DNA from 3 places in the Streptomyces sp. NPDC051211 genome. Region 1 is predicted to be linked to each of the others. Evidence: riboswitches for the same ligand, from Rfam matches in the RefSeq annotation. Region 1 holds a riboswitch; each other region holds the start of a gene.
What was found. A riboswitch is a leader RNA that binds a small molecule or an ion and turns the genes downstream of it on or off. The one in region 1 is predicted to bind thiamine pyrophosphate.
Positions count from the first base shown of each region.

Region 2: another riboswitch for thiamine pyrophosphate. It lies ahead of thiC (phosphomethylpyrimidine synthase ThiC); the one in region 1 lies ahead of AB0447_RS20275 (thiamine ABC transporter substrate-binding protein).
Region 3: another riboswitch for thiamine pyrophosphate. It lies ahead of thiO (glycine oxidase ThiO); the one in region 1 lies ahead of AB0447_RS20275 (thiamine ABC transporter substrate-binding protein).

Region 1 covers NZ_JBFBAV010000019.1:71,125-78,408, forward strand. The annotation lists gene tsf (translation elongation factor Ts) at 1-110, shown strand, start outside; gene pyrH (UMP kinase) at 273-1,052, shown strand; gene frr (ribosome recycling factor) at 1,123-1,680, shown strand; gene AB0447_RS20265 (phosphatidate cytidylyltransferase) at 1,680-2,660, shown strand; gene rlmN (23S rRNA (adenine(2503)-C(2))-methyltransferase RlmN) at 2,763-3,875, shown strand; TPP riboswitch at 3,896-4,006, shown strand; gene AB0447_RS20275 (thiamine ABC transporter substrate-binding protein) at 4,097-5,191, shown strand; gene AB0447_RS20280 (iron ABC transporter permease) at 5,245-6,858, shown strand; gene AB0447_RS20285 (ABC transporter ATP-binding protein) at 6,867-7,284, shown strand, end outside.
Region 2 covers NZ_JBFBAV010000007.1:157,125-164,408, forward strand. The annotation lists gene AB0447_RS10325 (DUF5326 family protein) at 154-384, shown strand; gene AB0447_RS10330 (helix-turn-helix domain-containing protein) at 650-1,420, shown strand; gene AB0447_RS10335 (SsgA family sporulation/cell division regulator) at 1,519-1,968, shown strand; gene AB0447_RS10340 (YibE/F family protein) at 2,069-3,472, opposite strand; TPP riboswitch at 3,545-3,679, shown strand; gene thiC (phosphomethylpyrimidine synthase ThiC) at 3,674-5,482, shown strand; gene AB0447_RS10350 (aldo/keto reductase) at 5,623-6,663, shown strand; gene AB0447_RS10355 (hypothetical protein) at 6,870-7,284, shown strand, end outside.
Region 3 covers NZ_JBFBAV010000023.1:34,559-41,842, forward strand. The annotation lists gene metF (methylenetetrahydrofolate reductase [NAD(P)H]) at 1-248, opposite strand, end outside; gene thiE (thiamine phosphate synthase) at 335-970, opposite strand; gene AB0447_RS22205 (Rv2175c family DNA-binding protein) at 1,049-1,414, opposite strand; gene AB0447_RS22210 (FAD-dependent oxidoreductase) at 1,515-2,678, opposite strand; TPP riboswitch at 2,839-2,951, shown strand; gene thiO (glycine oxidase ThiO) at 2,949-4,118, shown strand; gene thiS (sulfur carrier protein ThiS) at 4,127-4,327, shown strand; gene AB0447_RS22225 (thiazole synthase) at 4,332-5,126, shown strand; gene pknB (Stk1 family PASTA domain-containing Ser/Thr kinase) at 5,451-7,284, shown strand, end outside.

The sequences.
Region 1 (7,284 bases):
CCCTGCTGGGCCAGCCGTACGCGCTGGACAACAAGAAGTCCGTCCAGCAGATCCTGGACGAGGCCGGCGTCACCCTGAAGCGGTTCACCCGCATCAAGGTCGGCATCTGAGTCCGTCCGTACACGACGGACACCGGACCCCGGTAGGGTCTGAGGCAGTCGTCCGCGCTCGCGCAGGACGACCGCAGATCTGACGAGGAGGCCATTGCCGTAGAGGGAACCGCAAGGACCCACCGGCAATGGCCTTCTTCGTATGTGCACGAGGAGATCTCCATGAATCAGGGCGTGGACCCCCACACCGCTTCCGACGACAAGAGCGACCACGACAAGAAGGGCCGCCGCTTCATGCTGAAGCTGTCCGGCGAGGCCTTCTCCGGCGGCGGCGGGCTGGGCGTAGACCCCGACGTCGTCCACGCCATCGCGCGCGAGATCGCCGCGGTGGTCCGCGACGGCGCGGAGATCGCCGTGGTCATCGGCGGCGGCAACTTCTTCCGCGGCGCCGAGCTGCAGCAGCGCGGCATGGACCGGGCCCGCTCCGACTACATGGGCATGCTCGGCACCGTCATGAACTGCCTCGCCCTCCAGGACTTCCTGGAGAAGGAGGGCATCGACTCCCGCGTCCAGACCGCCATCACCATGGGCCAGGTCGCGGAGCCGTACATCCCGCTGCGGGCCGTACGGCACCTGGAGAAGGGCCGCGTCGTGATCTTCGGCGCGGGTATGGGCATGCCGTACTTCTCCACCGACACCACCGCCGCCCAGCGCGCGCTGGAGATCGACGCCGAGGCCCTGCTCATGGGCAAGAACGGCGTGGACGGGGTCTACGACTCCGACCCGAAGACCAACCCGGACGCCGTGAAGTTCGATGCGCTCGAGTACGGCGAGGTGCTCTCCCGCGACCTCAAGGTCGCCGACGCCACCGCCATCACGCTGTGCCGCGACAACAAGCTGCCGATCCTCGTCTTCGAGCTGCTGACCGAGGGCAATATCGCCCGCGCGGTCAAGGGTGAGAAGATCGGCACGCTGGTGAGTGACCAGGGCACCCGGGCCTGAGCGCTCTGCCGGCCGGCCGACGGCCCGCCGCCCGCCCGAACCATCCATATCTGACATGCAGGAGCACGTGGTGATCGAAGAAATCCTCCTCGAGGCCGAGGAGAAGATGGAGAAGGCCGTCGTGGTGGCCAAGGAGGACTTCGCCGCGATCCGCACCGGCCGTGCGCACCCGGCGATGTTCAACAAGATCGTGGCGGACTACTACGGCGCCATCACGCCCATCAACCAGCTCGCCTCGTTCTCGGTGCCCGAGCCGCGCATGGCGATCGTCACCCCGTTCGACAAGAGCGCCCTGCGCAACATCGAGCAGGCCATCCGCGACTCCGACCTGGGCGTCAACCCCAGCAACGACGGCAATATCATCCGGGTGACCTTCCCGGAGCTGACGCAGGACCGCCGCAAGGAGTACATCAAGGTCGCGCGCACCAAGGCCGAGGACTCCAAGGTCTCCATCCGCTCCATCCGCCGCAAGGCGAAGGACGCCCTCGACAAGCTCGTCAAGGACAAGGAGTCCGGCGAGGACGAGGTGCGCCGCGCGGAGAAGGAGCTCGACGACACCACCGCGAAGTACGTCGCGCAGGTGGACGAGCTGCTCAAGCACAAGGAAGCCGAGCTCCTCGAGGTCTGATGAACGACTCTCCCTGGGAGGCGGAGCCGGTTCCGGCAGGTCCCGCATATGATCGGGGGGCCGCCCTCGCGGGCGGCCCCCCGTTCCGCGCCGACATGCCGCCGCAGGAGCCCATGCCCACGCCACCCCCGCAGGCCCCGCAGGACGCCTCGCCGCCGCCGAAGAAGCGCGCCGGGCGTGACCTGCGTGCAGCCATAGGGGTCGGTGTCGGCCTCGGCGCCGTCATCTTCGCCTCGCTGCTGATCGTCAAGGCCGTCTTCGTCGGCGTCATCGCCGTCGCCGTGGTCGTCGGCCTGTGGGAGCTGACCTCCCGGCTGCAGGAACGCAAGGGCATCAAGGCACCGCTGGTGCCGCTCGCGGTCGGCGGCGCCGCCATGGTCATCGCCGGGTACGTCCGGGGCGCCGAGGGCGCCTGGGTCGCGATGGCGCTGACCGCGCTGGCGGTGCTGGTGTGGCGGATGACGGAACCGCCCGAGGACTACCTCAAGGACGTCACGGCGGGGGTCTTCGCGGCCTTCTACGTGCCGTTCCTCGCCACCTTCGTCGCGATGCTGCTGGCCGCCGACGACGGCCCGCAGCGGGTGATCACCTTCCTGGTGCTCACGGTGGTCAGCGACACCGGCGCGTATGCGGTGGGCTGGCGCTTCGGCAAGCACAAGCTGGCCCCGCGGATCAGCCCCGGCAAGACCCGCGAGGGCCTGTTCGGTGCGATGGCCTTCGCGATGGCGGCCGGCGCGCTGTGCATGGAGTTCCTGATCGACGACGGCTCCTGGTGGCAGGGCCTGCTCCTGGGTCTGGTGGTCGCCGTCAGCGCCACCCTGGGCGACCTGGGCGAGTCGATGATCAAGCGGGACCTGGGCATCAAGGACATGGGCACCCTGCTCCCCGGCCACGGCGGCATCATGGACCGGCTGGACTCGCTGCTGCCGACGGCCCCGGTGGTCTGGCTGCTGCTGGCGGCCTTCGTGGGCACCGGCTGATCACGCCGTACCGCTGCGAGGGGCCCGTACGGGGCCCAACCGTTACTCTGGAAGGGCGCGCTGCCGGTGCAGCGCGCCTTTCGTCTTAGAGGAGTACCTGCCATGGCCCGCCCCGCTCCCGGTGAGCTCACCTTCGTCGCGCCCCGCGGGGCGAAGAAGCCACCGCGGCACCTGGCCGACCTGACCCCCGCCGAGCGGCGTGAGGCGGTCGCCGCGATCGGGGAGAAGCCCTTCCGGGCCAAGCAGCTCTCCCAGCACTACTTCGCCCGGTACGCGCACGACCCGGCCGAGTGGACCGACATCCCGGCCGCGGCCCGCGAGAAGCTCCGCGACGAGCTGCTGCCCGAGCTGATGACCGTGATCCGGCACATCTCCTGCGACGACGACACCACCCGCAAGACCCTGTGGAAGCTCCACGACGGCACCCTCGTGGAGTCCGTCCTGATGCGCTACCCCGACCGGGTCACCATGTGCATCTCCTCGCAGGCCGGCTGCGGCATGAACTGCCCGTTCTGCGCCACCGGCCAGGCCGGCCTGGACCGCAACCTGTCCACCGCCGAGATCGTCCACCAGATCGTCGACGGCATGCGCGCCCTGCGCGACGGCGAGGTCCCCGGCGGCCCGGCCCGCCTCTCCAACATCGTCTTCATGGGCATGGGCGAGCCGCTCGCCAACTACAAGCGGGTGGTCGGCGCCATCCGCCGGCTGACCGACCCGGAGCCCGACGGCCTGGGCCTGTCCCAGCGCGGCATCACCGTCTCCACCGTCGGCCTGGTCCCGGCCATGCTCCGGTTCGCCGACGAGGGCTTCAAGTGCCGGCTCGCCGTGTCGCTGCACGCCCCGGACGACGAGCTGCGCGACACCCTGGTACCGGTGAACACCCGCTGGAAGGTCCGCGAGGTGCTGGACGCGGCCTGGGAGTACGCCGAGAAGTCCGGCCGCCGCATCTCCATCGAGTACGCGCTGATCCGCGACATCAACGACCAGGCCTGGCGCGGCGACCTGCTGGGCCGGCTACTCAAGGGCAAGCGGGTGCACGTCAACCTGATCCCGCTGAACCCGACCCCGGGTTCCAAGTGGACCGCCTCCCGTCCCGAGGACGAGCGCGCGTTCGTCCAGGCCATCGCCAACCACGGCGTGCCGGTGACCGTCCGTGACACCCGCGGCCAGGAGATCGACGGCGCCTGCGGCCAGCTCGCCGCCAGCGAGCGGTAGGCTGGCCCCCGTACATCTGCATATTCCGACAGGGGAGCGCCACAGCGCTGAGAGTGCGGCACCCGTCAGGCCGCAGACCCTCTGAACCTCGCCCGGGTCATTCCGGGTAGGAAGTTCGGTCAACACCTCAAGCTGTTGCGCCCTGCCCGGGTGCCCCGCTCGATCCAGAGCGCCCGGGCGGGGCCGCGTCTTCTCCTGGTCATCCCAGGAGGAAATGTTCCGTGAGCACCACCAAGAAGATCGCGGGTACCGCGCTCGCAGCGGCGCTGGGCGTCAGCACGCTGGCCGCGTGCGGCGGCGACGCCAAGGACAAGGGCGCCGCGAGCGGTGAGCCCAAGTCGAAGACCGTCACCCTGGTCAGCCACGACTCCTTCAACGCGTCCGACGCGGTCCTGAAGGAGTTCGAGAAGCAGACCGGCTACAAGGTCAAGGTGGTGAAGAGCGGGGACGCCGGCGCCGCGCTCAACCAGGAGATCCTCACCAAGGGCAAGCCCCGCGGCGACGTCTTCTTCGGTGTCGACAACACCCTGCTGTCCCGGTCGCTCGACAACGGCATCTTCACCCCGTACGAGGCCAAGGGCCTGGCCGGGGTCGGCGAGGCCTACCGGCTCGACGCGGAGCACCGGGTCACCCCGATCGACACCGCCGACATCTGCGTCAACTACGACAAGAAGTACTTCGCGGACAAGAAGCTCGCCCCGCCGCAGACGCTGGACGACCTGATCAAGCCCGAGTACAAGAACCTCCTGGTCACGGAGAACGCCGCGACCTCCTCCCCGGGCCTCGGCTTCATGCTCGCCACCGTCGGCAAGTACGGCGAGAAGGGCTGGGAGGACTACTGGAGCAAGCTCAAGGCCAACGGCGTCGAGGTCGTCGACGGCTGGGAGCAGGCCTACAACGAGCGGTTCTCCGGTTCCGCGGGCGGCAAGAAGGCCAAGGGCGACCGGCCGCTGGTCGTCTCCTACGCCTCCAGCCCGCCGGTCGAGGTGCTGTACGCCGAGCCGCAGCCGGCCGAGGCGCCGACCGGTGTCTCCACCGGCACCTGCTTCCGCCAGATCGAGTTCGCCGGGCTGCTGAAGGGCGCCAAGAACGAGGCGGGCGGCAAGGCCCTGCTGGACTTCATGATCGGCCAGGGGTTCCAGGAGGACATGCCGCTGAACATGTTCGTGAACCCGGTGATCAAGGACGCGAAGCTGCCGGAGATCTTCACCAAGCACGGTGTGGTCATCGAGAAGCCCGAGACCGTCGCCCCGGACACCATCGCCGAGAACCGTGAGCAGTGGGTCAAGGCGTGGACCTCGCTCGTCGTGAAGTAGTCCGCGGCAGCAGCGTGAAGCAGCGCAACGGCACGGCCGTCCGGCTGGCCCTGATGGCCGTGCCCCTCGCGTTCTTCGCGCTGTTCTTCGCCTGGCCCGTCGCGTCCATCGTCGGGCGCGGGCTCAAGACCGACACCGGCTGGCAGTTCGGCCGGATCGGCGAGGTGGTCGCCCGGCCCGACATCGCCGACGTGCTCTGGTTCACCACTTGGCAGGCGCTCGCGTCCACCGCGCTCACGCTGCTGATCGCACTCCCCGGCGCATACGCCTTCGCGCGCTTCGAGTTCCCCGGCAAGCAGCTGCTGCGCGCCGTGGTCACCGTGCCGTTCGTGCTGCCGACCGTGGTCGTCGGCACCGCCTTCCTCGCCCTGGTCGGCCGGGGCGGCCTGACCGACGAGCTGTGGGGCGTCCGGCTGGACACCACCGTCTGGGCGATCCTGCTGGCCCACGTGTTCTTCAACTACGCCGTGGTCGTCCGTACCGTCGGCGGGCTGTGGGCCCAGCTGGACCCGCGCCAGGAGGAAGCCGCCCGGGTGCTCGGCGCCGGCCGGTTCGCGGCCTGGCGGCGGGTGACCCTGCCGGCGCTGGCCCCGGCGGTGGCCGCGGCCGGCCTGATGGTGTTCCTGTTCACCTTCAGCTCCTTCGGCGTCGTACTGATCCTCGGCGGACCCTCGTACGCCACCCTGGAGGTGGAGGTCTACCGGCAGACCGCGCAGCTGCTGGACCTGCCGACGGCGGCCGTGCTGACCCTGGTGCAGTTCGCCGCGGTGGGTGCGATCCTCGGCATCCACGCCTGGACCGTGCGCCGCCGGGAGACCGCGCTGCGGCTGGTCGACCCGTCCGGTACGGCGCACCGGCCGCGGGGGTTCGCCCAGCGGGCGCTGCTCGGCGGGGTGCTGGTCACGGTGGCGCTGCTGATCGTGCTGCCGCTCGGCGTCCTGGTGGAACGTTCCTTCGACGCTCCCGGCGGCTACGGCCTCGGCTTCTACCGGGCCCTCCAGGACGCCGGGGCCACCGGCACCTTCCTGGTGCCCCCGCTGGAGGCGGTCTGGAACTCCCTCCGGTACGCGCTGGCCGCCACCGCCATCGCCCTGCTCATCGGCGGACTCGCGGCCGCCGCCCTCACCCGGCGGGCCGGCCGCTTCGTCCGCGGGTTCGACGCGCTGCTGATGCTGCCGCTGGGGGTGTCTGCGGTGACCGTCGGCTTCGGCTTCCTGATCACCCTGGACGAGCCGCCGTTCGATCTGCGGACCTCGTGGATCCTGGTGCCGCTGGCCCAGGCCCTGGTCGGCGTGCCCTTCGTGGTGCGGACCATGCTGCCGGTGCTGCGGGCCGTCGACGACCGGCTGCGGGAGGCCGCGGCGGTGCTCGGCGCCTCGCCCTGGCGGGCCTGGCGGGAGGTGGACCTGCCGCTGGTCCGCCGGGCCCTGCTGATCGCGGCCGGGTTCGCCTTCGCCGTCTCGCTCGGCGAGTTCGGGGCGACCGTCTTCATCGCCCGGCCCGACCAGCCGACCCTGCCGGTGGCCGTGGCCCGGCTCCTCGGACGGGCGGGCGAGCTCAACTACGGCCAGGCGATGGCGCTGAGCACCATCCTGATGCTGGTGTGCGCGGTGTCCCTGCTCGTCCTCGAGCGGCTGCGGCCCGACAAGACCTCCGGAGAATTCTGATGCGCGGAATGCTGGAACTCGAGGACGTATCGGTCCGCTTCGGCGAACGTGCCGTGGTCGACTCCGTGCACCTCGACGTCGCCGAGCACGAGATCGTGTGCGTGCTCGGCCCGAGCGGCAGCGGCAAGTCCACCCTGCTGCGGGTGATCGCCGGACTGCAGGAGGTCTGTGCGGGCCGGGTCCGGCTCGGCGGCGCCGACCAGGCCGGCGTGCCCGTGCACCGGCGCGGGGTGGGCCTGATGTTCCAGGACCACCAGCTGTTCCCGCACCGGGACGTGGGCGGGAACGTCGCGTTCGGCCTGCGCATGCAGGGCTCCCGCCGGGGCTCCCTGGACGCCCGGGTCGCGGAACTGCTCCAGCTGGTCGGCCTGCCGGGCGCGGAGCGGCGCGCGGTGGCCTCGCTGTCCGGCGGCGAACAGCAGCGGG
Region 2 (7,284 bases), on a different contig from region 1:
TCGGCGGCCTCACCCGGAGTCCTGACCCCGCGCCGGGGCCTGTCCCCCTAAGGGGCGGATCAGGGGACTCCGGGGGCCCGCGGGCCCCTGACGGGCCGCTCTTCCTCCTAGCATCGAGGTCAGGAAGTCACGGACGAGGAAGAGGTCGAGGCCATGGACGGCATCCGGCAGATATTCGCAGGCATGCCCTGGTGGGTGAAGTGGGTCGCGGTTCCGCTGCTGGCTCTGTTCGTCTTCGGCGGTGTGATCACCAGCATCCTGGGTGCGCTCATCAGCTTCGCGTTCCAGGTGCTGCTCTTCGTGGCCCTGGTCGGCGGTCTGGTCTTCGTGGTCAAGAAGTTCACCGGGGCCGGCAGCGGCGCGAAGTCCCCGACCGACTGGTAGTCAGTCCCCCCGAGCTCGGCAGCCCCAGGAGCCCCCGGGATTAACCCAGGTGAGGGAACGTGAGGTGCGAAACCACTCACACCACGGGAATCGGCGGATAGAGTGGCAATCTGTGCCGACCCTGGGCACTCGACCTGCAACACCGCTCTGACCTGCGGTTATGTCGTTAGCCGCCGAGCACGACCCCCAGGAGACATGGCACAAGCGGGGGCGGCCCCCGCAGGGCGGGTCCCCCAAGGCCCGCCGCCACGCCTGGGGGTGAGCTTTGTCTTCGGTTCACAATGCCGCTGTACCGACGCTGATCGGTTCGGTGCAGCGGGCGCTGAGACTGCTCGAAGCCGCGGGGTCCCATAGCGAGGGAGCCCCTGCCAAACAGCTGGCACGCGAGGCCGGGCTCCCGCTTCCCACCGCGTACCACCTGCTGCGCACGCTCACCCACGAGGGCTATTTGCGCCGGGAAAGCGGAGTCTTCATGCTCGGGGACGCTGCCGGGCGGCTGGCCGGCGGTGGACTGCAGCAGAAACGTCGCAGCATGATCCTCGACTCGCTCGCCCACTTCCGCGACGTGGTCGGGGCCCCCGTCTACTTCGCGGTGTACCGGGAGGGTGAAATCGAGGTGGTCGGCGTCGCCGACACCCCGGGCCATCCCGCCTGTGAGGAATGGGCGGACTTCCGCGCCACCGGCCATGCGCACGCCATCGGCCAGTGCCTGCTGAGCCAGCTCGACGAGAAGGCCCGCCGGGACCATTACGACCGGCACCCGGTCGAAGCCGTCACCCCGTACACAGTCCAGGACATGCGGGCGATGGAACAACGAATTTCCGCCATGGAGCGGATGCAACCCGTGACCGAGCGACAGGAATATGCCTTGGGCACGGTATGCGCAGCCATTCCGATTACAGCGGGTGACGCCGCCGCGACCATGGCCATTTCCCTTCCCCTGCACCAGGAAGCCCGATTGCGCTGTGCAGTTGATCGGCTGCGGAGTGAAGTAGGCGCGCTGTTGAGTACGCTCTCCTTCTCTATCAGTATCTGAAAACTCACTCCTTGTGATCTGCCAGCCCGTCCACCACTCTTGTCAAGAGGGCCTTGGGGGACCATTCCTGGCCACTTCCAATCACTGCGGGGTAGGCAATGCGCGAGTCGGTACAGGCAGAGGTCATGATGAGCTTCCTCGTTTCCGAGGAGCTCTCGTTCCGGATCCCGGTGGAACTCCGGTACGAAGCTCGTGACCCCTATGCCGTACGCCTGACCTTCCACCTTCCCGGCGATGCGCCCGTGACCTGGGCGTTCGGCCGGGAGCTTCTCCTCGACGGCATCAACAAGCCGTGCGGTGACGGCGATGTGCACATCGCCCCCACCCATCCCGAGGACCTGTCCGATGTCCACATCCGGCTCCAGGTCGGCGGTGACCGGGCGCTGTTCAGGGCCGGTGCCGCGCCGCTGGTGGCCTTCCTCGACCGGACCGACCGGCTCGTGCCGCTCGGTCAGGAGCGCAACCTCGGCGACTTCGAGGAGAACCTCGACGAGGCCCTCGGCAAGATCCTTGCCGGCGCGCAGCAGAACGAGCAGAACGCGGGCTGACCGGCCCGGCGCACCAACCGCTCGACTGCTCGGCGTGCCAGCGCCGAGCGCCCTCACCCCCACCACACCCGTGCGCCGCACGTGCGATCAGTGTGTGCCTTCAGCGCTTGCGGCGGCGGCCCCGACCGCCGCGGACCGGCCCTGACCCGGCCGGCCCGGCGGCCGGGGAACCCGGTCGGTCGGCCGAAACCACCAGCGCCGCCAGCGCCGTTGTCACCGGCACCGAGGCCACCAGTCCGATCGAGCCCACCAGGGTCCGGACGATCTCCTCCGCGACCAGCTCGCTGTTGGCCACCGTTCCCATGCTGCTGTTCGCGATCGAGAACAACAGGAGCAGCGGCAGGGCCGCGCCCGCATAGGCGAGGACCAGAGTGTTGACCACGGATGCGATGTGGTCGCGGCCGATCCGGATGCCCGCCCGGTACAGCGCGCGCGGTCCCATCGACGGGTCGGCCTGGTGGAGCTCCCAGACCGCCGAGGTCTGAGTGACCGTCACATCGTCGAGGACGCCGAGCGATCCGATGATCACGCCGGCGAGCAGCAGGCCGCTCATGTCGATGTCCGGGTAGAGCCCGTGGATCAGCCCGGTGTTGTCGTCGGTGTTGCCGCTCAGGAACGCCCAGTCGATGAACAGCGAGCCCAGCAGCCCGATCAGAAGCAGCGAGACCAGTGTGCCGAGGACAGCGACCGAGGTACGCGCGGTCAGGCCGTGGCACATGTAGAGCGCGATCAGCATGATGGCGCTGGCCCCGACCACCGCGACGACCAGCGGGTTCGAACCTTGGAGGATGGCCGGGAGGATGAACAGGGTCAGGATGCCGAAGCTGACGGCCAGTGCGATCAGTGCGAACAGCCCGCGCAGCCGTCCCACCGCGACCACCGCAATGGCGAAGATGCCTGCGAGCAGCGCCATCGGGAGCTTCCGGTTCACGTCGATCACGGAGTACTGGAGGTCGCGCGGGGCGTCCGGCGCGTACGCGACGACCACGCCCTGCCCGTGCTCCAGCTGCCGTGGCGCACCCGGCTGGACGATCTCGACGAAGGTGCGGCCCTTGTCCGGGCCGGTGCCGATCTCGACGGTGGCCTTCTTGCACTGGCCGTTCTGCCTGGCCTGCGCTTCACGGCCCTGAGGAGTGGAGGTGTCCCCGGTGGGCGGCACCTGCGCGGCGTTGACCGAGGCGCAGTCGACGGTCTCCAGGGCGACGACCGCGGCCTGCTGGGTCTGGCGGTCGAAGCCGACCCCGGTGCGTTCGTGGGCGGGTGCGCCGCCCGGCCACAGCACCACCAGGCCGACCAGGACGGCGGTGGCGAAGGGGATCAGCACGGCGGCGATGACCTTGCGCAGGTGCTTCGAGACGGGAGCCGCCGGTCCGTGGCCGTGGCTGTGCCCATGACTGTGCCCATGGTTCCCGTGCCCGTGGAGGCCGTGATCACCGCGGCCGGACGGGTCGGAGTTACCTGTGGGTTCGGTGGGACCGGTGGGGGGCTGCGGCAAGGACGTCACGGGCTGATCATCGCAAGAGATGAGGGGGCCCACTGTTCAGCACGCCACAGATGACGCTAGCGTGGGGGCTACTTTGCACAACGCGGGAGCTCGGAGCACCGGGCTGAGAGGGCGCTGATCACCGTACGCACGTACGGGAGGAGGCTGCGTCGACCGCCGAACCTGTTACCGGGTAATGCCGGCGTAGGGAGATTAGGTCTCATGACCATTCAGGATGCACGCACGCCTGCCACCAGCCAGGACGGCCAGGAGGGCCGGGACGGCCAGGTCGGTCGGGAAGAGCGCAAGCCGGGCTGGCACAAGGGATACGTCACGGGCTCCCGCCCCGACATCCAGGTGCCGGTTCGCCAGGTCCACCTGACCACCGGCCAGGACGTCACGCTGTACGACACGTCCGGCCCGTACACCGACCCGCAGATCGAGACCGACGTACGGCGCGGGCTCGCGCCGCTCCGCGAGAACTGGATCATCGGCCGCGGTGACACCGAGGAGTACGCCGGCCGTCCGGTCCGCCCCGAGGACGACGGCATCAAGCACACCTCGCCCCGCGGTGGCCTCAAGAACCTCGACGCGGTGTTCCCGGGCCGCCCCCGCCTGCCCCGCCGGGGCCGCGACGGCCAGGCCGTCACCCAGCTCGCGTACGCCCGCCGGGGCGAGATCACCCCGGAGATGGAGTACGTCGCGATCCGCGAGAACGTCTCCCCCGAGGTCGTCCGCGAGGAGATCGCGGCGGGGCGCGCAGTGCTGCCGGCCAACGTGAACCACCCGGAGATCGAGCCGATGATCATCGGCAAGCGGTTCCTGGTGAAGGTCAACGCCAACATCGGCAACTCCGCCGTCACCTCCTCCATCGAGGAGGAGGTGGAGAAGATGACCTGGGCGACCCGCTGGGGCGCGGACACGGTCATGGACCTCTCTACCGGCCGCAACATCCACACCACCCGCGAGTGGGTGCTGCGCAACTCCCCCGTCCCCATCGGCACCGTGCCGCTCTACCAGGCCCTGGAGAAGGTCGACGGCAAGGCCGAGGACCTGACCTGGGAGATCTACAAGGACACGGTCATCGAGCAGGCCGAGCAGGGCGTCGACTACATGACGGTCCACGCCGGCGTGCTGCTGCCGTACGTGCCGCTGACCGCCCGCCGCAAGACCGGCATCGTCTCCCGCGGCGGCTCGATCATGGCCGCCTGGTGCCTGGCGCACCACAAGGAGAACTTCCTCTACACGAACTTCGAGGAACTCTGCGACATCCTCGCGACGTACGACGTCACCTACTCCCTCGGTGACGGCCTGCGACCCGGCTCGATCGCGGACGCCAACGATGCGGCGCAGTTCGCCGAGCTCAAGACGCTGGGCGAGCTCAACACCATCGCCAAGCGGCACAACGTCCAGACGATGATCGAGGGCCCGGGCCACGTCCCGATGCACAAGATCAAGGAGAACATCGACCTCCAGCAGGAGATCTGCGAGGAGGCCCCGTTCTACACGCTGGGCCCGCTGACCACGGACGTCGCCCCGGCGTACGACCACATCACCTCGGGCATCGGCGCCGCGATGATCGCCTGGTGGGGCACGGCGATGCTCTGCTACGTCACGCCCAAGGAGCACCTGGGCCTGCCCAACCGCGACGACGTGAAGACCGGCGTCATCACGTACAAGATCGCGGCGCACGCGGCGGACCTGGCCAAGGGCCACCCCGGTGCCCAGGAGTGGGACGACGCCCTGTCGGACGCCCGCTTCGAGTTCCGCTGGGAGGACCAGTTCAACCTGGCCCTGGACCCCGACACGGCCCGTGAGTTCCACGACGAGACGCTCCCGGCCGAGCCGGCCAAGACGGCGCACTTCTGCTCCATGTGCGGCCCGAAGTTCTGCTCGATGAAGATCTCCCAGGACATCCGCCGCGAGCACGGCGGGGACCTGAAGGCGGACGAGATCCAGGCGGGCATGGCGGAGAAGTCGGCCGAGTTCGCGGCCGCGGGCAACCGCGTCTACCTGCCGCTGGCGGACTGACCGCGCGGACGGACCGAGCCCGGCGGACGGGCCGGCCCGCGACCTCATGGGGGGAGTCGCGGGCCGGCCCGTTCCCGGCTCATTTTTTTTGGGGCTTGAGCTGGAGTGCACTCCAGCTCTTAGGGTGCGCCGGTATGACGATGCGATACAGAAACCTGGGTGGGACCGGCATCGAGGTGAGCGTGCACTGCCTCGGCACGATGATGTTCGGCGCGGTCGGCAACCCGGACCACGACGACTGCGTACGGATCATCCACGCGGCGCTCGACGAGGGCATCAACTTCGTGGACACCGCCGACATGTACTCCGCCGGAGAGTCCGAGAGGATCGTCGGCAAGGCCCTCAAGGGCCGGCGCGAGGACGTCGTGCTCGCCACCAAGGGCCACTTCCCGATGGGCGAGGGCCGCAACCGGAGCGGGAACTCGCGGCGCTGGCTGGTGCGGGCCGTGGAGGAGAGCCTCACCCGGCTCGGTACGGACTGGATCGACCTGTACCAGGTGCACCGGCCCGACCCCCGGACGGACATCGAGGAGACCCTCGGTGTGCTCGGCGACCTCGTGCGCGAGGGGAAGATCCGCGCCTTCGGCTGCTCCACCTTCCCCGCCGAGGAGATCGCCGAGGCGCACCACGTGTCCGAGCGGCGCGCCCTGCCGCGGTTCCGGACCGAGCAGCCGCCGTACTCGATCCTCGCGCGCGGGGTGGAGAAGGACGTGCTCCCGGTCGCCCGGCGGTACGGGATGGGCGTGCTGACCTGGAGTCCGCTGGCCTCCGGGTTCCTCAGCGGAAAGTACCGGCCGGGCCGGGAGGTCGACCTGACCAGCGGGCGGGCAGCACTGACGCCGGGGCGCTTCGACCCCGCCGTGCCCGGCAACCTCGCGAAGCTTGAGGCCGCCGGGCGGCTGATCGAGGTGGCGGAGGCGATCGGATGCACCCTCCCCGAGCTCGCCGTCGCCTTCCCGCTCGTGCATCCGGCGGTCACCTCGGTGATCATCGGGCCGCGCACCATGGAGCAGATGCAATCCCTGGTGAAGGGCGTGTCGGTGGTGCCGGACGACGAGACCCTGGACAGGATCGACGAGATCGTGCCGCCGGGCACGAACCTGTACCAGGCGGACGGCGCCTGGCGGCCCACCGCCCTGACCGACCCGGCCCAGCGGCGCCGGCCGGCCGCGGACCGCTAGGGGGAGCCCGACGGATCGTGTTCCGGGCCGGGCCGCGTGGCACCGCCGGGCACCCAAGTGGGGGGCCGGTGATGGGCCGATCCGCTGACAAACGGGCGAGGCGGCGCCGCGGCGGTGGCGGTGGTCCTCAGGATGGCCCCGGAAGTGCTGTCCGACTTCCTGAGCATCATCCGATCCGGTTTTCCGGTTGTCGCAAGGAGCGGCGCATGAGTCCTGAAGGCAGGACGAGCAGAACTTTCACCGGCCTGTTGCCCAGACGGGCGGCCCGGCTGACGGGTGGCACCCTCGCAACGGCCGCGCTGGTGCTGGCAGGGATCACCACCCCCGCGATGGCGGCCGTGCCGGGGTTCCGGCCGCCGGTCACGCAGGCGAGCCCGGCCGACGGGCACGATGAGTGCGAGCCGGTCATGAACGGGCCGGAGAAGAAGGGGAAGGCCACGGCCGACCCGCCCAAGAAGGCGAAGTGCCTGGTCGGCCCGCCCGGCCCGCCGGGACCGCGCGGTCCCAAGGGCGACGGCGCCTGTGTGGACATCGACTCCGTACGGGACAACAACGACCGGGAGTTCAAGGCGGTGCTCCCCGGCGACGGCAACGCGTACGCCGGCATCCGCGAGGTTCAGA
Region 3 (7,284 bases), on a different contig from region 1:
GTGTCCTCGGCGATCTCCTGGGTGGCCTTGACGGTGCCGCCGCGGGTGGAGCCGCCGGCTCCGTAGGTCACCGAGACGAAGCTCGGGGCGACCGCCTCGACCCTGCGGAGCGCGTTCCAGAGGTTCCGTTCGCCCTTCTCGGTCTTGGGGGCCCAGAACTCGAAGGAGTACGAGGGCGTGCCGGACGCGAGCAGGTCATGGACCGTGCGTGCACGGTCTGTCCAGGTCGAAGCGGTACCAAGGGCCATACGGGCAGGTTAGACGGGCGCTCCGGCACGCCGAAGCCGCGTCCATCCATTGGACACGTTTTTGGACACCTTCCGCAGCAGGCCCGCTAGGCGAGGCGCTCGCGGACCCGCTTGGCGAGGCCGGCCGCGGCGGCGCCGGGGTCCTCGGCCTCGGTGAGGGCCCGGACGACGACCACGCGGGTGGCGCCGGCGTCCAGCACTTCGTCCAGGTTGGAGGCGTCGATGCCGCCGATGGCGAACCAGGGGCGGTCCTGCTCGAGGGAGGCCGCGTACCGGACGAGCCCGAGGCCGGGGGCGTACCGGCCCGGCTTGGTCGGGGTGGGCCAGCAGGGGCCGGTGCAGAAGTAGTCCACGCCGGCCTCGGCGACGGCGGCGTCCACCTCGGCCTCGGCGTGGCAGGACCGGCCGATGAGCACGCCGGGGGGCAGGATCGCGCGGGCGGCCGGGACGGGGATGTCGCCCTGGCCGAGGTGCAGCACGTCGGAGCCGATGGCGTGGGCGACGTCCGCCCGGTCGTTCACCGCGAGGAGCTTGCCGTGCCGGCGGGCGGCCTCAGCGAAGACCTGGAGGTGCTCCAGCTCCTCGCCCGCCTCCATGCCCTTGTCGCGGAGCTGGACGATGTCCACGCCGCCCGCGAGGACGGCGTCCAGGAACTCGGGCAGGTCACCCTGGCGCTTGCGGGCATCGGTGCAGAGGTAGAGCCGTGCGTCGGCCAAGGACATGGGAAAACCCCCCGGGTGGGCGGTGTACGGGCACCCGCTGGAGCCCGTACACCGCGTGGAGCGGATCGAACAGTCGGATCAGACGGCGAGCGCCTGGGCGCGGCGCTTCACCTCCGTGCCGCGATTCTCGCTGAGCGCCTGCGCGGGGGTGCCGGGCAGGGTCGGATCCGCGGTGAAGAGCCACTCCAGCATCTCTTCGTCGGTGAAGCCGTCGTCCCGGAGCAGGGTCAGGGTGCCGGCGAGGCCCTTGACCACCTTGTCGCCGTCGATGAAGGCGGCAGGCACCTGCAGGGCGCGGTTCTCACCACGCCGTACGGCGATGAGCTGGCCCTCCTTGACCAGCTGGCGGACTCTGGTCACCTCGACGTCGAGCATTTCGGCGATGTCGGGGAGGTAGAGCCACTCGGGGACGAGAGCATCGATCTTTGCGTCAATCTCGGTCACGGGACAAGCCTGCCATCCCGGACCGACAGTCGGTAGCCGGGCGGCGCGTCCGTGGCTGTGCCCGGGCGTGAAGCCCCGTGGGAGGGGCCTCGGCGGGCCGTCAGAGCACCGCCGATTTCAGGGCAACGCCGGGGTCGGCGGCCTTGGCCGGGTCCACGGCGGCGCCGGACTCGATCAGGCGGCGCCCCTGCGCCAGGTCCCGCGGGCGGCCCACGGCCAGTACGGCGGTCAGGGCGCCGTCCCGCAGCCAGCACACCGACCAGGCCGGCTCGGCCGGGTCGCCCCGCCACAGCAGGGTGTCGGCGGCGGCGTGGTGGCCGGCGTACTGGACGAAGCGGCCGAACTGCTCGGACCAGAAGTACGGCACCGGGTCGTAGGCCAGGTCCGCGCCGAGGATGTTGGCGGCGACGGTGCGCGGGCCCTGGAGGGCGTTGTCCCAGTGGTGCACCAGCAGCCGGGCGGCGTACCGCGCGGACGGGAAGGAGGCGCAGTCGCCCACCGCGTACACGCCGGGCAGGGAGGTGCGCAGCCGGTCGTCCGCGGTGACGGAGCCGTCCGGGCCGAGGGCCACGCCCGAGCCGGTCAGCCAGCCCGTCGCGGGGCGGGCCCCGATGCCGACGACCACCGCGCCGGCCGGCAGCTCGCGGCCGTCCGCGAGCCGGACCAGGCCCGGCTCGACGGAGGCGACCCGGGCGTCGGTGAGCAGCCGGGCGCCGGCCTCGGCGTACCAGCGGGCCATCGGGGCGGCGACCTCGGCCGGGAGGGCGCCGGGCAGCACCCGGTCCGCGGCTTCGACCACGGTGACCGCGCAGCCGGCCTCCCGGGCGGCGGTGGCGAACTCGGCGCCGATCCAGCCCGCTCCGACGACCACCACCTCCGGAGCCGCGGCCAGCACCGGACGCAGCCGCTCCGCGTCGTCCAGGGTGCGCAGCAGGTGGACTCCGGGGACGCCTTCGCTGCCGGGCAGGGTCAGCGGTTCGGCGCCGGTGGCGAGGACCAGGGCGTCGCCGTACGGAACCGGTCCGGCGGCCGTGTCGACCTCCCGGTCGGCCGCGCGCACCCCGGTGACCTCCACGCCGAGCCGGAGCTCGATGCCGAGGTCTTCGAAGTCGACCTCGAAGGCGGAGCCCTCGGCCGTGCCGAGCAGCACGGCCTTGGACAGCGGGGGGCGGTCGTAGGGCTGGTGCGGTTCGGCGCCCAGCAGGACGACCGGGCCGCCGTAGCCCGCCTCGCGGAGGGCGACCGCCGTCTGCACACCGGCCATTCCGGCACCGACGATCACCACGCCGGCCGGGGCGGTGTTCTCTTCGGCCCGTTCGATCTGTTCCGTCTGATCGTTCACGCCGCACACCCTAACTACCTGACGCCACATCAGGAACGGGCGGCCTTACCCGGCCCTCGGGGCGGGGGTTAGTCTGGCCACCGTACCCATCCGCGGGAGTCCGGACGCACCGGGCTGAGAGGGAGGCTGGACGGCCTCCGACCGTACGAACCTGATCCGGATCATGCCGGCGAAGGGAGGGGCTGGACGCCCATGCACTCATCCACCCACAGGTCGGACGTCCTCGTCATCGGGGGCGGGATCATCGGGCTGGTCACGGCCTGGCGGACCGCCCGCCGCGGCCTGACCGTCGCCCTCGCCGACCCGGCGCCCGGCGGCGGAGCCGCCCAGGTCGCGGCCGGCATGCTGGCCGCCGTCACCGAACTGCACTACGGCGAGGAGACCCTGCTCGCCCTCAACACCGCCTCCGCCGCCCGGTACGAGGCCTTCGCCGCCGAACTCGCCGAGGCCAGCGGGGGCCTGGACATCGGCTACCGGGCCTGCGGCACCCTGTCCGTCGCCCTGGACTCCGACGACCGGCTCCACCTGCGCGAACTCCACGCCCTGCAGCAGCGCTGCGGCCTGGAGTCCGAGTGGCTGACCGGCCGCGAATGCCGCCGCCTGGAGCCCATGCTGGCTCCCGGCGTGCGCGGCGGACTGCGCGTCGACGGCGACCACCAGGTGGACCCGCGCCGGCTGGCCGCCGCCCTGCTGGCCGCCTGCGAGCGCGCCGGCGTGGTCTTCCACCGGGCGAACGCCGAACGCCTGACGGTGACCGCCGACCGGGCGGCCGGTGCCGTCCTCGACGACGGCACCCAGCTCACCGCCGGCCAGGTCGTCCTGGCGGCCGGCAGCCTCAGCGGCCGGCTGGCCGGCGTACCGGTGGGGGCCGTCCCCCCGGTCCGCCCGGTGAAGGGCCAGGTGCTGCGGCTGTCGGTACCCGCCGCGTACGCGCCGTTCCTGTCCCGGACGGTACGGGCGGTGGTCCGCGGCAGCCACGTGTACCTGGTCCCGCGCGAGAACGGCGAACTCGTCGTGGGCGCCACCAGCGAGGAACTCGGCTGGGACACCACGGTCACCGCGGGCGGGGTGTACGAGCTGCTGCGGGACGCCCACGAGCTGGTACCCGGCATCACCGAACTCCCGCTCACCGAAACCCGGGCCGGGCTGCGGCCCGGCACCCCCGACAACGCCCCGCTGCTCGGCCCCACCGACCTGCCGGGCCTGCACCTGGCCACCGGCCACTACCGCAACGGGGTCCTGCTCACGCCGGTGACCGGGGACGTGATGGCGGAGCTCCTGGCCACCGGGCAACTCCCCGAGGCGGCCCGCCCGTTCACCCCCCGCCGGTTCTCGTCCGTCCGAGAGGAGTCGTACGCATGACCGTACGCATGACCGTCTCCGTCAACGGCGAGCCGCGCGAGGTCGCCGCCGGCACCACCCTGGACCTGGTGGTGGCCGGCCTCACCAAGGCCCCGTCGGGGGTCGCGGCGGCGCTCAACGAAACCGTCGTACCGCGCGGGCAGTGGCCCGCGACCGCACTCGGCGAGGGTGACCGCGTCGAGGTGCTCACCGCGGTCCAGGGAGGCTGAGGACATGGCAGACGATCTGTTCACCCTGGGCGGCCGCACCTTCTCCTCCCGGCTGATCATGGGCACCGGCGGGGCGCCCAGCCTGGACGTCCTGGAACGCGCGCTGGTCGCCTCGGGCACGGAACTCACCACGGTGGCGATGCGGCGCCTGGACCCCACGGTCCAGGGCTCCGTGCTCTCCGTCCTGACCCGGCTCGGCATCGCCGTCCTGCCGAACACCGCGGGCTGCTTCACGGCGGGCGAGGCCGTCCTGACCGCCCGGCTGGCCCGGGAAGCCCTCGGCACCGACTGGATCAAGCTGGAGGTCGTCGCGGACGAGCGGACGCTCCTGCCGGACGGGGTGGAGCTGCTGGACGCGGCGGAGACCCTGGTCGACGACGGCTTCACGGTCCTGCCGTACACGAACGACGATCCCGTGCTGGCGCGGAAGCTGGAGGACGTGGGCTGCGCGGCGATCATGCCGCTCGGTTCGCCGATCGGGTCCGGGCTCGGCATCCGCAATCCGCACAACTTCGAGCTGATCGTGGAGCGGGCGGGGGTGCCGGTGATCCTGGACGCCGGTGCCGGGACCGCTTCGGATGCGGCCCTGGCGATGGAGCTGGGGTGTGCGGCGGTGATGCTGGCGTCTGCGGTGACCCGGGCGCAGGAGCCGGTGCTCATGGCCGCGGCGATGCGGGACGCGGTCTCGGCGGGCCGGCTGGCCCACCGCGCGGGCCGCATCCCGCCCCGCCGCTTCGCCGAGGCGTCCTCCCCCACCGAGGGGCGCGCCACCCTGGACCCGGAACGCCCGGCGTTCTGACCGGCCCGGGGGCCCGACCGCGGGGCCCGGGCGGCCGCTGCGCGGAGCTTTCCCCCACCCCGCCCCTTCCCGAAACCGGGCTCTGCCCGGACCCGGTCCTCAAACGCCGGACGGGCTGGAAAATCCAGCCCCGTCGGCGTTCGAGGCGCGGGGTCCGGGGCGGAGCCCCCCCACGCGGCGGAGCCGCATATCAGGCACAGGGGGAAGGGGCGGGTAGGGGGGACAGGCCCGCGCAGCGGCGGCCGGGCGGCAGCCACGTCACAGCTGCGCTGCAAGGGCACCCGGCCGGGCAGGGCCCGCACCCGGCGCTCGTAGAATCGCCGGGTGGATACGACCCTGGATGACCCCCTCGTCGGGCGCCTGCTCGACAGCCGCTACCGCATCGACGCCCGCATCGCGGTCGGCGGCATGGCCACGGTCTACCGCGCCCTCGACACCCGCCTGGACCGCGTCCTCGCCCTCAAGGTGATGCACCCGGCACTCGCCGCCGACCACGGGTTCGTCGACCGGTTCATCCTGGAGGCGAAGTCCGTGGCCCGGCTCGCCCACCCCAACGTGGTCGCCGTGTTCGACCAGGGCACCGACGGCGGCTACGTCTACCTCGCCATGGAGTACGTCTCCGGCTGCACCCTGCGCGATGTGCTCCGGGAGCGCGGCGCGCTCCGCCCCCGGGCCGCACTGGACATCCTGGAGCCCGTCCTCGCCGCCCTCGGCGCCGCCCACCGGGCCGGGTTCGTGCACCGGGACATGAAGCCCGAGAACGTGCTGATCGGCGACGACGGCCGGGTCAAGGTCGCCGATTTCGGGCTGGTCCGCAGCGTGGACTCGGTCACGAACACCACCGGCTCGGTCCTCGGCACCGTCTCCTACCTCGCCCCGGAGCAGATCGAGAACGGCGCCACCGACACCCGCGTCGACGTCTACGCCTGCGGTGTCGTCCTGTACGAGATGCTCACCGGCGCGAAACCGCGCACCGGCGGCACCCCGGCCCAGGTGCTCTACCAGCACCTGCACGAGGACGTGCCGCCGCCCTCCGCCGCCGTGCCCGGCCTCCCGGCCGGCCTGGACGGGCTGGTCGCGCACGCCACCGCCCGCTCCCCCGAGCTGCGCCCGCACGACGCGGTGGTCCTGCTGGGCCTGGCCCGGGAAGCCCGCGCCGGGCTGACCGACGCCGAGCTGGACGCCGTACCGCCGCAGGAGCGCGCCGAGGACCGGTCCGCTTCGGAGGACCGCACCGGGGTGATCCCGCGGCCGGTGCCCTCCCGGCACCGGCCGCAGCACACCTCCCGGCTGGAGACCCTGCCGCCGCCCCCGCACCCGCCCGCGGCCCCGCCGGTACGCCCGTCCCGGCGCGGCCTGTTCCTGACCGTCGCCGGGGTGCTGCTGGCCCTCGGTCTGGGCACCGGCGTCTGGTACATCAGCTCCGGCCAGTTCACCCAGGTCCCCCACCTGCTGGGGAAGACCGAGCCACAGGCCCGGGAGCAGCTGTCGGCGTCCGGGCTGGGCGTGAAGCGGATCGACAAGAAGTTCAGCGACACCTTCGAGCGCGGCACCGTGATGGGCAGTGACCCGGCCTCCGGGAAGCAGATCCGCGGGAACGGCTCCGTCACCCTGATCGTCTCGCGCGGGCCGGAGGTCGTGTCCGTACCGAACGTGAAGGGCAAGCCGCTGGAGGCCGCCAAGGCCGAGCTGGTCAAGGACGGCCTGGCGCCCGGCATGGTCACCCAGGCCTTCAGCGAGGGCATCCCGCAGGGCGCCGTGATCAACACCGATCCGGCGGCCGGCGACAAGCGCGCCCCGGACACCGCGGTCGCGATCGTGGTCAGCAAGGGCCGCCCGGTGCCCGTGCCGAGCACCGTCGGGCAGTCCGTGGAGCAGGCCCGGTCGGGTCTGGAGAGGCTCGGCCTGAAGGTCGAGCTGGCGCCGGAGCAGGTCAATTCGCCGGAGCCGGCCGGCCGGGTCGCCAACCAGTCGGTGGCGGCCGGCACCCAGGCGGCGGCCGGGGACACGGTGACGCTGACGGTGTCGAAGGGGCCCCGCGCGGTCCAGGTTCCGGACGTCACCGGCCGGGATGTGGACACGGCCCGGCGGTCCCTGGAGGGCGCCGGCTTCAAGGTGAAGGTGGACCGGCCCTTCCTCTCCTTCTCGAACACCGTGG